2 regions of the Lacinutrix sp. YIN62 genome follow, and region 2 is predicted to be linked to the other one. Evidence: riboswitches for the same ligand, from Rfam matches in the RefSeq annotation. Region 2 holds a riboswitch; the other holds the start of a gene.
What was found. Region 2 has a riboswitch for cobalamin ahead of AC2D8I_RS02210 (TonB-dependent receptor plug domain-containing protein). Riboswitches for the same ligand answer to the same signal wherever they lie in the genome.
Positions count from the first base shown of each region.

Region 1 (3,428 bases), on a different contig from region 2:
TCAAAATTTAACAATTGGCGCTAAGTATGTTGTGCAACATGGAGTTAATAAAGTACTCGCAAAAGTAGCAGGAATAGAACATCGAATAAACCCAGATTATTCAGGGGTGGAATCTAATGTAAGTACTTTAAAAATAAATGACATTGCAACGGTATCCTTTAAATTGAATAAACCCATTTTTTATGATGCCTTTAAGGCGCATAGAACCAACGGTGCTTTTATTATAATAGATTCAAAATCTAATAATACTGTTGGGGCTGGGTTCATTCAATAAAAAGAATATTAAATTAATTTTAATACAAGAAAAGGTTATCTGTTAATGATAATCTTTTTTGTTTTAAGTCCATTTTCAGCTTGTATAAAATAAATACCAGGGGCTAAAGAGGAGACATCAATGCTTAGCTTGGTTTTATTATCTGTAGGTTGTTTTAAAACCACTTGACCAGCGGTATTCATAATTTTTAATGTGCCTGAATACGCATAACCTTCTATTTGTAATAAATTGCTAGCAGGATTTGGATAAATACTAACCGAAGATTTAACATATTCGTTTGTGCTTAAGGTGCTAGAAGGCTTAATACTTAAATCGTCTATAACATTATAATAAACATAGGCAATAGCTCCCGCGCTCATACATGCATCTTTAGGGTTGTCAGCACTATTTTTAGGCGCAGATCCTGTTACGATATAAAGATGCGTGTAATTGTTGTCTGCCGTATAGTTAAAGGAGAAATCTTCATAACTTGTATTTGAATTCCCAACGATAGATTCAGTGTCTATTTCATGATGCGTAGATACCGGATCTCCAAATTCATTATTCATAGAAAAAAGAAACTTTAAATTATAGCATTCTTTTATTTCAGAATAGTCAAAATCAGGATCTCCATATACAGAAACACCATAATTACTAGAAATAGAAATGGTATATTCCTCACCATTAACTAAAGGGGTATCTAGTTGTAGTGTAATCCCTTCTGTAGTATCAACACCATTCGATTCGTCTCTAATGGCTCCCATATAAATGGACCCAGTTCCTGTATTTGCCGACCCAGGATTATAGCCACAATTGTAATAATTTGGAGTGTCATTGTCGCCAGTACATCCAACTATTCTATTTGTTTGGTCCCAACTATCAGGACAACTTGTATACATTTCAAAGCCGCCATTAGAAAATAATTCTTGAGCATTTGAAAAGTTAAACGAAAAAAAGGTAATAATAAGTAATGTAAATATTTTATTCATAATAATATTATATAGGAGAAAACTTAATATACTATGAATATACTATCCAATGCACAATAACCTTTATCCCGAAAGTTAAACATATATTATAAAGGCAGGTCTCCTGACTCGTTTTACTTGTATCCCCTTCACATTTATTGCTAAACATTGGTTGCTTGATACAGCTTATAAAAACTTACAGTTGCGGGAACAGTTTTGGATTTACACCAAATTCCCTTTTAATCCATTTTTAAATGGAACCAAAATAACGGGCGCAAGGTATAGGTTTCCTTTTGCCTCGACAAGAAAAAAAGCGATCTATTTTTTTATAAATTATAAGTATAATAGTAGTCTATAGTATAACGAATTAAAAGTCAGTGAAAAACAGATATAATTAAAAACGATCTAACTATAATGCCATTTGTTTTGTCTTAACGAAACCGATACTCTACTTAATTTGTGTTACTTTTGCGCCCAAATTAAACTAATTAATGAAGTCCTTTTTAAGTGGTATTATCTTGTTATTTCAACTCGCTTCTTATGCTCAAGAAGCAAAGAGTTTATTCTCATTAGATGCTAATTTTTTCTATGGAAATATAGCAGAACATAATTCGGATATAGCACATTTAATTACTAATCACCCAACGGGAGTTATTTTAAGTTATAATAAAAAGACATTTGGGAAGCATGCTTGGGAAAGTCGTTATAATTACCCCGATTATGGACTGTCCTTTATTTATCAAGATATGAAAAATGAGATATTAGGGCATAATTATGGTCTTTATGCTCATTATAATTTCTATTTTTTTAAAAGGAACCTTATGTTTAGAATAGGGCAAGGATTAACTTATAATACGAATCCTTACGATAAAGACACGAATTTTAGAAATAACGCTTATGGGACAGCTTGGTTAAGCTCTACCTATGTAATGTTTAATTATAAGAAAGCGCAATTATTTAATGGGTTTGGTGTTCAAGCTGGACTTTCCTTAATTCATTACTCTAATGGGAATTTTAAAGCGCCCAATAGCTCTACTAATAGTATAATTCTTAATATAGGGGTTAATTATGCGTTAGATTATGAGAAGCCACAGAATTATATTGCTTTAACAGAAGCTACAAAATTTACGGAAAAAATAAAGTATAATTTTGTGTTTAGAAGTGGCGTTAATGAGAGCGATGTTATTAATTCTGGGCAGTATTCTTTTTATATAGCATCTGCATATGCAGACAAACGCTTAAATAGAAAATCGGCAGTACAATTAGGAACAGATGTTTTCTTTTCAAATTTCTTAAAACAACATATTCGTTATAAGGCGGTAGCATTTCCTTTAGATAACGTAAAAGGCGATGAAGATTATAAGCGTATTGGCATATTTGTAGGACATGAATTATTTATTAATAGACTTTCCTTTTTAACGCAATTAGGGTATTATGTGTACTATCCTTTCGATTTTGAAGGACGTTTCTATAATAGGTTGGGGATTAAGCGTTATTTTGGAGAACGCCTTTTTGCAGCCCTGTCTTTAAAGGCTCACGGTGCAAAAGCTGAAGCGGTAGAATTCGGAATTGGGGTAAGATTATAAAAGAGAAAGTAAATTATTACGTATATATTAAAGATGAAAAAATTTTTATCCATAGTCTTAATATTTGTTTTATTAAGCTGTAGCAGTGACAATGCTCCAGATTGTTTTAAAAATGCAGGTGATATTATTCAAAAGGAGTTTATAGTTCGTGATTTTACAGAAATTACGGTTTTTAACAATATAGAGCTTATCGTAACAGCAGGGGCAAACCATAGCGTTATTGTGGAAACAGGTGCCTTTTTAATGGATGATATTAAGGTAGAAGTAGATAATGGAAAGTTGAGCTTAAGAAATAATAATGAGTGTAATTTTACTAGAGATTACGGGATTACAAAAGTGTATGTGAGTGCTCCAAATTTAACAGAGATAAGAAATAGTAGCCAGCTAGCAGTAAGGAGTAATGGGATTTTAAACTATGAAACGTTACTTTTAGTTTCTGAAGATGATTCAGGAGATTTTTATAATGTTGGTATTTTTGATGTTGAGGTTAATACTACAAATCTCAATGTGGTTATAAATAACTTAACAACAACCTATATTAAAGGAATGGCTACAAATGTAAATATAAACCATGCGTCTGGTGACGGGCGTTTTGAAGGGCGGCATTTAATAGCTCAACAC
Region 1 covers NZ_JBXVVH010000003.1:176,340-179,767, reverse strand. Annotated here, with positions in the region: gene AC2D8I_RS03310 (sulfate adenylyltransferase subunit 1) at 1-274, shown strand, start outside; gene AC2D8I_RS03305 (T9SS type A sorting domain-containing protein) at 310-1,242, opposite strand; cobalamin riboswitch at 1,319-1,501, opposite strand; gene AC2D8I_RS03300 (acyloxyacyl hydrolase) at 1,713-2,807, shown strand; gene AC2D8I_RS03295 (head GIN domain-containing protein) at 2,841-3,428, shown strand, end outside.
Region 1: linked by a shared signal. The riboswitch ahead of AC2D8I_RS03305 (T9SS type A sorting domain-containing protein) and the one ahead of AC2D8I_RS02210 (TonB-dependent receptor plug domain-containing protein) in region 2 are both predicted to bind cobalamin.

Region 2 (3,428 bases):
TAGAAAACTCCCAAAACTAGCTGCTATAACTAAGCTCCATTTAGAGATTAAAAGACTCGTTAAAAAGCCTCCTAATAGCGAGGAACCCATAATAACTAAAGCAACACCTAAACTGGCGCCAGAGGTAATTCCTAGGACAAAAGGGCCTGCTAATGGATTTCTGAATAAGGTTTGCATTAATAAACCAGAAACACCCAACCCTGAACCTACTAAAATGGCCGTAATAGCTTTTGGTAATCGGTAGTCTTGAAAGATATACTCATTATTTGTATAGTGATCTGGACTTGTAAAAAAACTATTAAAACATTCTTTAAATGGAATATTAACAGAACCTAAACTAACATTTACCACAAAGAGTAGTATTACTATTAGTAGTAATAGTATGAAATAGATCTTATATGATTGTGTTTTAGTCAATTATTTAAGACGTTTAAAAAAAGTGGGTGTGTAATTTTTTAATAATTCTGGATGGCAAATTTTAATAATATCTTTTAATACTAAATCAGGCCTTGCTATGCCTTGTTCATAATAAGTGACGCCTCCAGTTTGACCTGTGGTGTTAGAAAACGAATAGATTTTTTTGTTTTTAAAGGCTTCAAATTCAGTATAATGAATGTTTGCTTTCTCTAAGGCTTCCAAGCTTGTGTAATAGGAAGGGCTTAACCATAAGTTCGCCATTTTTGCTTTACTAAAAACAACTTCAAAATTTAAGGAAAGACTCCCCTTTCCTGTAGAATTTTGCCATAAATAATTAGTGTTAGCATCTTTTAAAATTTGTGCTTCTGCACTGGTGCCGCTAGGAAGGTACCAAATATCTTTGTACATGGCACCGCTTAATATTGTTGGTTTTGTGGTGGCGCCAAAGGCTAATGATTTAGCTTTTAGATAGTCTGTTTCTATACGTTTAAAAATGGTATCGGCTGCCTCGCTTTTATTGTAAAGAGCTCCAAATAATTTGATCCATTCGGCTTTTGCTAAAGGCGATTTTTCTACCCAATCCCCATTATAAATAACTGGGATTTTTGCATTTTGTACAGTTTTTAGAGACTTATTTTTTCCATCAACACCAAAGGCCACAACAACATTAGGTCCTAAACTTAATAGCACTTCTGTATTTAAGCCTTCGTTTTTACCTAATTCTCTAACATAACCATCATCTATGCGTTGCCTTGTTTTTTTAGAGGAGACGTAGTTAGTCCCAGGGAAGCCAATTAGAGAGTGTTCTACTCCTAATAATTCCAAGGCAGGGATATGAGTTGTAGACGTTACCACGATTTTATTTACAGGGGTAATTATAATCCCATCATATTGATCTTGCATAAAAGTTGTTTTGGCAGCTTCTTCTGCTGAAATTAAAACATACTTAAAATGAGAATCTGAATTTGGCCAAGGATTCTTAATATTTAAAATGCGATGATTACCGTTGTTTTCAATGCTAAATCCTTCGGCATAAGCAGTGTTTTTTTTGCTATTGGAAACCTGTGCTTTAGTATTGCTTTTTAAGGGCGGTGCTTTAGTTTCTTCTTTGCAAGAAATTAAGGAGAGGAACAGGAATAAAGTGACTATTGTTTTCAATTTGATTGTATTTGGTACATCAAAAGTAATATTATTTAATCTTTTGTAAGGAACATTGATCAAAAAGCTTACTTTTGCAGCGAATTTTGGTTCGGTATAACAAAAACGATATAGCCTTTTAAAGTATTTAAGATCATATCGTTTTAACCCTATCGATTAAAAGGGAATCAAGTGAAATGCCATGAGTCTTATTTAAATCATGAGATAAAAGCATTATAGTCTTGAACTGTTCCCGCAACTGTAATCTTAGTCACCTTAGTGTGATGCCTATTGTTAAAACTTCTAACCACTGATTTTTAGGAAATTGGGAAGGTAAACAATATGGACGAAAGTCAGGAGACCTGCCAAAATTTATCATCTAAAAGTGATTCTCGGGTAAAGAATCTAAAAGATTTATGAAAAAAACGATTAGTACACTACTATTTACTATTTTTTGTTTTTGCAGCATTGCTCAAGCACAAATAGATTCTATCCAAACATTAAATGAAGTGGTGTTAAGTGATAATAAGTTAAAACACTATGCTTCTGGAGTTAAAGTAGAAGTGCTTAATGATTCTATTTTAGATAAAAATGAAATGTCTTTAACCCACTTATTGGCCTTTAATTCTAATATCTATTTTAAAGAGAATGGTTCAGGAATGGTTTCTTCTCCTTCTTTTAGAGGAACCAACGCATCCCAAACCGCAGTAATATGGAATGGAATAAATATTAATTCACAGCTTAACGGACAAACAGATTTTAATACTATAAATACAACCAATTATAATTCTATAGATATTCGTAGTGGTGGTGGGAGTGTTCAATATGGAAGTGGAGCCATTGGGGGGAGTATTCATTTAAATAATAAATTAAGATTTTATTCTCATTTTAAAAATAGTTTAAGGTTGTCTTATGGCAGTTTTAATACTAAAAATAGTAGTTATACCGCAACCTATGGGAGCGAAACATTTTCAGGGAATATAGGGATCGCTTATATCGAATCTAAAAACGATTATAAATACTTAGGTACGGATAAAATCAATGAAAATGGGCAGTATAATAATGTGAATCTCAATGTGAATTTGGGCTATTTTATTTCAGAAAAAGATGTCCTTAAGTTATACCATCAGAGTTTTAGTGGGGAACGCAATCTTTCTGGAACGCTCGTCGCTGTAGGGCGTAGTAAATACGAAGATGAAAACTACCGTACAATGCTAGAATGGTCGCGTTTGTCTGGGAAATTTAGTTCTAAGTTTAAAGTAGCGCATTTACAAGAGTTATTTCGATATTTTGAGAATAAAGACAAGGACAATTATTCTTTTGGAAAGGTTAATACTCTATTGTTCAATCATAGTTTGAATGTTCGTTTATCCGAGACATTGCAATTCAAAACTATTTTAGATTACAATAGTTATGAAGGTGCTGGAAGTAGTTTTGGAGATCCTAAAAGAACCGCATTTTCTGCTACAGCTTTATTAAATCATAAACCAGCAGAAAAATGGAATTATGGTATTAACCTTAGGAAAGATTTTACATCGGGGTTTGAGAGCCCGTTTGTGTTTTCTGCAGATGCAGCTTATGCAGTAACGAAATATTATACTCTGCAATTAAATGGTTCAAAAAATTATAGGATACCAACCTTTAACGATTTGTTTTGGACTCCTGGCGGAAATATGGATTTGGTGCCAGAATCTTCTTATCAAATAGATTTAGGGCAGCAATTTAATTTTAAAAAAATCAACTTTAAGTTAAACGGGTATTATATTGATACCAAGGATCTTATTTTATGGAAACCAGATAATACAGGGACTTGGTCTCCAATTAATGTTGCAGAATCTAAAAGCTATGGCGCCGAAGTAGAAGTGCAATCACAT
Region 2 covers NZ_JBXVVH010000002.1:173,422-176,849, reverse strand. Annotated here, with positions in the region: gene AC2D8I_RS02220 (FecCD family ABC transporter permease) at 1-417, opposite strand, end outside; gene AC2D8I_RS02215 (ABC transporter substrate-binding protein) at 418-1,575, opposite strand; cobalamin riboswitch at 1,699-1,938, shown strand; gene AC2D8I_RS02210 (TonB-dependent receptor plug domain-containing protein) at 1,971-3,428, shown strand, end outside.